2 linked regions of the Hahella sp. HNIBRBA332 genome follow. The main gene of each other region encodes a partner of the protein of the gene in region 2 in a complex. Links are inferred from orthologs where the notes say so. Each region holds a gene or a part of one and is shown on either strand. Other genes may lie near its edges.

Region 1 (4,105 bases), 6.3 Mb from region 2 along the record:
AACTCTTGGGCGATGATGCTGGTGCCCTTGGGAATACTGTCCACATTGACGATCGCCTGCACGCCGAAGGCCTCCCGCATAGAGCCAGCCAAACGCTTGAACTTGAGCGCGTCCATCTCGGAGAAAGACAGTAGCAACACAAAGAAACACATCAGCAAGGACATCAAATCGGCGAAAGTCGCCATCCAGGCGGGCAGCCCGGGAGGACATTCGCACTTTTGCTCTTCTTCGTCATTCATTGGCGCACTCCCGTCAGGCTTCTTCAGTCTGACGTTTACCTTCAGGCAGATAAGTGCGTAGCATGGTTTCAATCACACGTGGGTTCTGCCCCGCCTGAATCGCCAACAGAGCGTCAATAATCATGGATTTGATCTGCTCTTCCTCTCCCATTCTCAGTTTCAATTTATCTGCAACCGGAATAGCGATCATATTCGCCAACATGGCGCCGTATAACGTGGTCAGCAGCGCAACGGCCATCGCAGGTCCAATTGACTTTGGATCATCCATATTCGACAGCATCGCCACCAGACCAATCAGCGTCCCAATCATCCCCATCGCGGGGGCGACATCCCCCATTGCTCCGAATACGGAAGATCCTTGCTTGTGCCTGTCTACAGTGAGATTACGGTCCTTGGTCAGCAGTGCTTTGACGACGTCGCCGTCATGGCCGTCTATCAGCAGTTGTATGCCTTTAGACAGGAATGCGTTGGGTATTTCTTTGCCTTCCAGGGAGAGCAGGCCGCCTTTTCTGGCGGCATCAGCCAGCTCAACGACCTGTTCAATTAACTCTTCGGGCTTATCCAGCTTGAACATAAAAGCCTTGGCCGCCACCTTGCCAGCGCTTAGGAACTGACCGAGCGAAAACTTCATCAAAACAACCAGAAGCGTACCGCCAAATACGATGAGCAGCGACGGCACATCAACAAACATTCCAATTGAGCCGCCCAACATCATCGCCATCGCAACGATAGCCAAACCGCCAATGAGGCCCAAAAGCGTAGCTAAATCCACAAAGCGCTCCTTTACGGGTGGACAGTACAGAATAAACCCAGAGGATGCCGGCGCTGAGACTGGCCGCGCCGGGCTTCCCCAAAGTATAGACAGGGAATTTAAAAACTGCTGACTTATCCGGGTGTTAGTTTAATGAAGAAGACGCCGACAAAGCCCGCTGCGGCTGAATTTTAACGGCGACCGATTGACCCTGACGGCGCTCTCAGGTAGGGTGGCTCTGCGCAAAAACCGGCATAAGAACACAATGACTGAAAAAAACGCCAACTCTGATGTAAGTCCCTCCACCAGCGGCTCAACGCCCGATTTCGAAGACGCATTGCAGCGTCTAGAAGTCCTGGTGAGAAAGCTGGAGCAAGGCGACCTTAAACTGGAAGAAGCCCTGGTCGCTTTTGAAGAAGGCGTCCAACTCACTCGCCACTGCCAAACCGCCTTGCAGACTGCAGAACAAAAGGTTCAACAGTTAATTGAAGAGCGCGGAGCCCCGCTAACCAAACCTTTTGATCAGAATGACGCCGAAGACTGATTCTCTCGACGACTTTTTCCAGCGTAACCGCGCCCAAATCGACCAAGCCCTAGCCAACCTGCTTCCCAATCCGGAAGGCCCCAAGGCCAGGCTGAATGAGGCCATGCGTTATTGCGTGCTTAACGGCGGAAAGCGAGTACGTCCTTTACTGTTGCTCGCTACTACGGAAGCCTTGGGCGGAGACCTGCAACAGGCGTTACCCGCCTGCTGCGCGGTAGAACTGATTCACGCCTACTCTTTGGTGCATGACGATTTGCCGGCAATGGACGACGATTCTCTGCGCCGAGGCAAACCCACTTGCCATATCGCTTTTGACGAAGCCACCGCCATTCTGGTCGGCGATGGCCTGCAAACACTGGCGTTTAGCGCATTAACCGAGCCCTCAGGCGCATCCGCGGAAAGCATGCTGCAGATGGTGCGAGAACTTGCCCGCGCCAGTGGGCATCAGGGCATGGTCGGCGGACAGGCTATCGATATCTACTCAGAGGGCCATACGCTCAAGCTTGAGGAATTGGAGCGCATGCACCTGGAAAAAACCGGCGCGCTGATTGAGTCGAGTATTGTATTGGGCGCCCTGTCCGCCGGCCGGACTGACGCAGAAACCATTGACGGCTTACGCCGCTTCGCGCAGGCCATTGGCTTGGCGTTTCAGGTTCGTGACGACATCATAGACGTGGAAAGCGACACCAGCGTATTAGGTAAAACCGCAGGGAAAGACGCCGAGCGCAACAAACCTACGTACACGTCTCTATTGGGTCTTGAACAAGCGAAACTGAAGGCGCGCCAGCTATATGAGGAAGCCCTCGCGCAGCTGCAGGCGCTGGGTTTGCAGAACTCCCGGTTACAGGATCTTGCCAGCTTCATGATCGAGCGCACGCATTGATCGCCAATTGCCCGTGTTCTCCAACCCAACATCGCTTATAATGGCCGATTGCTTTTATAGGCAATTTTTTTGCGTCCGAGGCTATGATCCGGCGGCTAATCCCTTAGAACCGAGCGACTACAACTGCAAGAATGCAAAAACCATACGTATTTCAAGAAATTCCAGTGCATCGGCCCAATACGCCGTTGCTCGACAAAATCGACTCTCCGGCCCAGCTGCGCCTTCTTAATGAAGCTGAGCTCCTGCAGTTGGCGCACGAACTACGTGCATTTTTGCTGTACAGCGTAGGCCAATCCGGCGGCCATTTCGGCGCGGGCCTGGGCGTGGTGGAGTTAACCGTAGCCTTGCACTACGCCTTCAATACTCCCGACGACCGACTGGTTTGGGACGTGGGTCATCAAGCTTATCCCCACAAAATACTTACTGGCCGCCGTGAGCAAATGCTCACTATTCGCCAAAAGGACGGTCTCGCCGCTTTCCCCCGTCGCGAGGAAAGCCCTTATGACACCTTTGGCGTTGGACACTCCAGCACCTCTATCAGCGCCGCACTGGGCATGGCGATCGCCGCGCGCATGCAGAACCTGCCCCGGAAAGCCATCGCCGTTATCGGCGACGGAGCCATGACCGCGGGTATGGCGTTCGAAGCTTTGAACCACGCCGCCGACACTAAAGCGGACCTGCTGGTGATTCTGAACGACAACGATATGTCGATTTCCCGTAATGTCGGCGGGCTGTCCAACTATTTCGCCCGCCTGTTGGCGAGCAAGACATACAATCAGATGCGCGACAGCGGCAAGCGCGTGCTGCAAGGCGCACCGGGTCTGATGGAGCTGGCTCGCAAAACAGAAGAGCATTTTAAAGGCATGGTCGCTCCAGGCACTCTGTTCGAAGAGCTTGGCTTCAACTATATCGGACCGATAGACGGCCACGATCTGCCTCGTTTAGTTGAAACCCTGAATAATATCAAGGAACTGAGCGGACCTCAGTTCCTGCATGTGGTCACGAAAAAGGGCAAGGGCTTCGCTCATGCGGAAAGCGACCCTATCGGCTATCACGCCATCAACAAGATTGAACCCAAGCCCAAGGTGCAAGACACCGCCAAAGCGCCCAAAAAGCCGCGCTACTCCAATATTTTTGGTCAGTGGTTGTGCGACATGGCGGAACAGGACGCCAGCTTGGTGGGCATCACTCCCGCCATGTGCGAAGGCTCCGATCTGATCGAGTTCTCCAAACGCTTCCCGGAACGTTATTACGATGTCGCCATCGCGGAGCAGCATGCAGTGACTTTAGCCGCTGGCTTGGCTTGCGACGGAGCCAAGCCGGTAGTGGCCATTTACTCCACCTTCCTGCAGCGCGCCTATGACCAGCTCATTCACGATGTCGCAATTCAGAATCTGGATGTGCTTTTCGCTATCGACCGCGCAGGTTTGGTCGGCGAAGACGGTCCTACCCACGCCGGCAGTTTTGATCTCACCTACCTGCGTTGCATCCCCAATATGGTGGTCATGGCGCCGTCGGATGAAGATGAAACCCGTAAAATGCTGACTACAGGATACAGATTCACAGGTCCCGCAGCAGTGCGTTACCCAAGAGGCAACGGACCAGGCGCGGAAATCAACCCTGGGCTGGAGTCCTTGGAGATAGGCAAAGCCAACCTGCGTCGCCGCGGCGCGCAGACTGTCATTTTG
Region 2 (5,403 bases):
CTGGCGCGCTTCCTGGCCGTAAGCTCCTGACGCCTCCGCGGCGGCACTGTAGTGGCTGATCGCGGCGGCGGAATTATTGCTTTGCGCTTCGATATCGCCCAGCGCAAGATTGGCGACGGAAGTCGGCAGTAAATCGTTGGCCCGGCGTAGATCCAGCGCGGCTTTGGCGCTGTCTCCTATCTCTTTATAGGCCAGGCCGCGTTTGAGCGTGTGGGCGAAGTATTCCGGGTTCAGCGATACGGCTTTATCGTATTCTTTCAGTGCTGCAGAGTCTTTGTTCTGCTTCTTATAGATGTCGCCGCGCAGGGAGTAAAACATCGCTTCCTCCGGTTCCAGCTTGATGGCCTGATTGGCCCGTTGTAGCGCTTTGTCGGCGTCGCCTGCTTTCAGCGCCTTTACGCCTTCGTCATAGGCTTCATAGGCGGGAACGGTTTTGCGCAGGCGAGCCGTTGCTCTCATAAAGGCGTCTTTGCCGCGATAATTCGATTGGGGCAGCGTCAGGGCTGTGCGGCGGTTCTCTTCTACGCGTTCAGGGGAGGGCGGATGTGAGGCGAACAATCCTTCCAGCCAGTTCTGTGAGCGCCCTTCAGAGAGTTTTACGAACAATTGCTGCAGTTCCACTGCCGCCTGCGTGTCATAACCGGCGGAGGCCATGTATTGCATGCCGTAATGATCAGACTCCAGCTCATGATCCCGACCATACTTCGCCACCGCCATCGTGGCGCCCATGGCGGCTCCGCCCACCAGAATGTCCCGATAGTCCTGGTTGTCCAGCGCCAGTCCCAAACCGGCCACGCCGGCTGATATGAGCAAGTTCGACTGCATGCGCTTGGCGCTGTGGCGGGCGGCGGCGTGGACGATTTCGTGGCCGAGTACGGCGGCCAGTTGCGCCTCGTCATCCAGCTTCGCCAGCAGGCCGCGGTTGATGGCGATCTTGCCGGAGGGCAGCGCCCAGGCGTTGGGAACGGAATTATTGAGTACGACGAATTCGTAGGGCAGGTCGGGGCGGTCGCTGACTTTGGCGAGCTTTTCCCCAACTTGGCGAACATAGAAGGTCAGCTCTGGATCAAGATAATACAGTCCGCCCTGGGATTGTTGTGCGGGTTGGTACTGTTCCTGTCCCAGGCTCATCTCCTGCTGCTCGCTGATGATCATGATTTCGCGTTTGCCGGTAACCGGGTTCACACTGCACCCTTGCAGCAGGATCAAGATTAAGCACAGGCTACATGTAAAGAGGCGTAGCATTATCTTCTCCAAGCGTCTAAATGAATTTCTACAAAAAATGGTCAAGAATAATAACAAAGTATCTAACGATTAAGGTGTTATGAATCTACTGGATTATATTGCTCTCGTCTGGTTCTTATTGAATTGCGTCGGTTACACCTATTACTCGGAGCACCGCGCTAAAACCCGGCCCTGCCTCTCCAATACCCTGGATCTGTATCGCGCTGACTGGATGCGTCGTACGCTGATGCGCGACGCCCGTATCGCCGATGCTTCCGTGGTAGGCAATCTGGAGCGCAACGGCGCTTTTTTCGCCTCCAGCAGCTTATTGATCCTCGCGGGTTTGATCACCGCTATAGGGTATACGGACAAAGCCATGTCCGTCTTTAGTGATCTACCCTATATTGCACAGACCGGCAAGTTCATGTGGGAACTCAAGCTGGTGGTGCTGTGCGCGGTGTTCGTGTATGCCTTTTTTAAGTTCACCTGGTCGATGCGGCAATACAACTTCTGTGGGGTGCTGATCAGCAGCGCGCCGTTGACCTACGAGGACAAGGTCAGTTCCGGCGCGCGTGAGGCGTTGGCCCAGTCCGCCGCACGGGTGGCGAACCTGGCCGGGGATTCTTTTAACCTGGGTTTGCGGTCATACTATTATGGACTCGCCGTATTAACCTGGTTTATCCATCCGATATTGTTCATGGCGATAACCAGCGCTGTGGTGGCTATCCTGTTTCAACGGGAGTTCCGGTCCCGCGCTCTGAAAGCGTTGCGCGCCGGTAAGACCTTTGAGGATGAGGCGGCGGGGAAAGAGTAATCGCGGAGCGTCGACAATATAAAGCATGTGACGCTACCGCGGTTGAATCACTTTTGCGTTTGGGGCGGCTGAGGTTGATGAAGCCCGGTTGTCGACACGCAGGACGTTCATTCAATTTATACAGCGACGGATAACTGAAACATGCAGCAGTACGAACCCTGGGAGAACGACGAGCTTCGTTTCGGCCGGGTATCGAGGTTTCTGGATAGCCTTAATCAATGTCGAGAACTTGGCATTAAAGTGACTTGCGCCAATGCGGATGGCCTGGAGCTGGAACTGCCTTATAGCGAACACATCGTTGGCGATACCGATACGGGCGTTATCCATGGCGGCGCCATTACTACGTTGATGGATACCGCTTCCGGCGGCAGCGTATTATGTTGTCTGCCCGAACTGGAGTTGTGTCCCACCCTGGATCTGCGAGTGGACTACATGCGTCCGGCGCAGCCCGGCAAGACCGTCTTCGCGCGGGCCCGTTGCTATCGGGTGACCGGCACCATCGTCTTCACCCGTTGCGAAGCCTTCCAACGGGGCCCGGACACGACGGTGGCCAACTGCGTCGCCACGTTCATGCGGATTGGGCGTGACGCTTCCCCCGATTGGTTTTGGGAAAAGATCGAGGGCAGAAAGTAATCATGGAATCTTTACAGCAACACGTCGCGCAGGCTCATCGCAGCGGCGACTACAATAAGCTTCTGGAACTGATTCCCTACGCCAGCACCCTTGGTGTGCGCTGTGAGCGTTTCGGCAACGAAGTGGTGTTTATTCTGCCCAAGCGGGAGCAGAATTTGGGCAACCCCATTTTGCCTGCGATTCATGGTGGCGTGATCGGCGGATTCATGGAGTTGGCCGCTGCATTCCATCTCGCTATTTTCCTGGAGATCGACACCTTTCCGCGGATCGTCGACTTTTCTTTGGACTATCTGCGTGCAGGCTTGTATCAGGAGACGTATGCGGAATGTAAGCTGACTCGTCGCGGCAATCGCGTCGCCAATGTCAGCGTCAGCGCATGGCAGAAAAAGCGTAAGGACCCGATCGCATTGGCGCGGGCGCATTTTTTGCTGGGTTGAGGCGCTTTGTCGAGCCGCGGGTCCTTGCCTGCGGCTTGCTTATATTCTCCTTTTATATAGCACTTGTTAGTGCTTTCTTTTTGTGTCGCTCTTGTTTTTCTTATTGATGAGGTCGCTGCACACCGCTGGTTATGGTTTTTTTTCAGGTCAGGCGGATGCGATCACTTCACAATGAATTTCACCGTCGCTGAGACGGGCTTTGACCTTTTGCCCTGTCCGAACTTCTTTCTCGCTGCGAATAATCTGGCCATTTTCGTCAGAGACGATGGCGTATCCTCGCGCCAGGGTAGCGATTGGGCTGACCGCTTCCATGTGACCGCACAGCTTGGCGAAGTGCTGAGATTTGTGTCTTAACACAGACAAGACAGCGGTTTGCAAACGATGATCAAGGGCATCCACGGTGGCGTAGCGGTTTTTTAGAGACTGCCGGGGGCTGGACGCCAGCAGACGGTCATGCAGATGCGTCAATTGATTGCGACGAGCAGATAGCAGATTTTGTGCTTGCCGATGCAGACGCATTTCCAGATCATCCAGGCGCTGGGCGGACTCCTGCAGACGCCGGCCAGGATGCTTGAGGCGTTCTCGAAGCTGGTTGAGGCGCATGCCTTCCTGTCGCAACAGGCGCTGCGCAGCGGCGCCAAGCCTTTGTTCGTATATCAGAAAGCGATGTTTCCACTCAGCCTGGTCCGGACTGATTTTCTCCGCAGCGGCGGATGGCGTGGGCGCGCGAAGGTCGGCGACCAGATCGGCGATGGTGATGTCGGTTTCGTGTCCGACAGCGCTGACGATGGGGATGGCGCTCGCGGCAATGGCGCGGACCACGGGCTCTTCATTGAAGGCCCACAGATCTTCCAGCGAGCCGCCGCCGCGGCCCACAATCAGCACATCGCAGGCGTTAAGTCGGTTGGCGCTCGCTATCGCTGCGACGATAGCCGGTCCGGCTTCTTTGCCTTGAACCGGGACGGGAAACAATAAAACGGGAATGGCGGGGAAGCGTCTTTTCAGTACGGTGAGAATATCGCGCACTGCAGCGCCGGTCGGCGAGGTGATCACGCCGATCTGCTTGGGCATGGCGGGCAATGGGCGTTTGCGGGCGTCATCAAACAGACCCTCGCGAGACAGCTTCAGCTTCAATTCCTCGAAGGCGCGCCTTAGTTCGCCTTCTCCCGCCAGCTCCATACCTTCCGCAATTAACTGAAACTCGCCGCGTCCTTCATAAAGACTGACCTTGGCGCGCAAAGTAACCGCCTCTCCATCCCGGGGGCGCTGTTTCACAAACATATTGCGGTTGCGAAACATGGCGCAACGCACCTGGGCCTTGTCGTCCTTAAGAGAGAAATACCAGTGTCCAGAACTGGGACAACTGAAGTTGGAGATTTCACCGGTCACCCAGACCTGCATGAAGCTGACTTCCAAAAGTCGGCGCACTTGACGGTTTAATTCACTGACGGAAAGGGGAGAATGGGGGCTGAGCTCGCTCATTATGCTGTATTTTTATCCAACTCTGTGGCTTATTTTGCCCATTTGCAGGCGAATTACGGAATTTCTTAGAGAAAAGCGGGTATTAGGGAAGTCCGTAAGTTTACTGATTATGCCTTAAAATTTATAATAGTCCGATTAACTTATTTGCAAGCAAAAAGGCGATTCATATGCTGCGCATAGCTCAAGAAGCGCTAACCTTCGACGACGTTCTCCTCATCCCTGGTTATTCTGAAGTCCTGCCCAAAGACGTCAGCCTGACCACCCGACTTACCCGCGACATCACGATCAACCTCCCCCTTGTCTCCGCCGCCATGGATACCGTAACGGAAGCCCGTTTGGCTATCGCACTGGCGCAGGAAGGCGGCATCGGCATTATTCATAAGAATATGACGATCGAGCAGCAAGCGGCGGAAGTGCGTACGGTGAAGAAATTTGAAAGTGGTGTGGTGAAAGACCCCATCACTGTTTCACCGAACAACACGGTCAGTGAAGTTCGCGCTATCACCATGGCCAATAATATCTCTGGTCTGCCGGTGGTGGACGGTAAGGATCTGGTGGGCATTATCACCGGTCGCGACATCCGTTTTGAAAACAACCTGAACAAGAAAGTTCAGGAACTGATGACGCCGAAAGAGAAGCTGGTCACCGTCACCGAAGGTTACGACATGGAAACGGTGAAGAACCTGTTGCACCGTCACCGTATCGAAAAAGTGTTGGTGGTGAACAACGAGTTTGAGCTGAAGGGCTTGATCACGCTGAAAGATATTCAGAAGGCGCAGGACTACCCACGCGCGTCCAAGGACGAGCAAGGGC

What was found.
Region 1: the proteins of xseA (region 2) and O5O45_RS30865 are in contact, whole or in part, in a cryo-EM structure (PDB 8TXR), measured with the Escherichia coli proteins. The link is inferred for Hahella sp. HNIBRBA332 from one-to-one orthologs.

Annotation. Positions count from the first base shown.
Region 1 is NZ_CP132203.1:6,931,798-6,935,902, reverse strand. The notes cover bases 1-2,894. They hold O5O45_RS30865 (exodeoxyribonuclease VII small subunit), read left to right. Parts: upstream 1-1,255; coding sequence 1,256-1,534; downstream 1,535-2,894. Other genes in these bases: dxs (1-deoxy-D-xylulose-5-phosphate synthase), read left to right, coding at 2,549-2,894; O5O45_RS30860 (polyprenyl synthetase family protein), read left to right, coding at 1,518-2,417; pomA (flagellar motor protein PomA), read right to left, coding at 253-1,011; O5O45_RS30875 (flagellar motor protein MotB), read right to left, coding at 1-239. Also shown: more of dxs, read left to right, coding at 2,895-4,105. UniProt on the Escherichia coli protein: Bidirectionally degrades single-stranded DNA into large acid-insoluble oligonucleotides, which are then degraded further into small acid-soluble oligonucleotides.
Region 2 is NZ_CP132203.1:630,624-636,026, forward strand. The notes cover bases 2,424-5,403. They hold xseA (exodeoxyribonuclease VII large subunit), read right to left. Parts: upstream 4,591-5,403; coding sequence 3,256-4,590; downstream 2,424-3,255. Other genes in these bases: O5O45_RS03040 (PaaI family thioesterase), read left to right, coding at 2,424-2,671; O5O45_RS03045 (PaaI family thioesterase), read left to right, coding at 2,674-3,108; guaB (IMP dehydrogenase), read left to right, coding at 4,758-5,403. In the rest of the region: O5O45_RS03030 (M48 family metalloprotease), read right to left, coding at 1-1,185; O5O45_RS03035 (DUF599 domain-containing protein), read left to right, coding at 1,325-2,038; more of O5O45_RS03040, read left to right, coding at 2,180-2,423. UniProt on the Escherichia coli protein: Bidirectionally degrades single-stranded DNA into large acid-insoluble oligonucleotides, which are then degraded further into small acid-soluble oligonucleotides.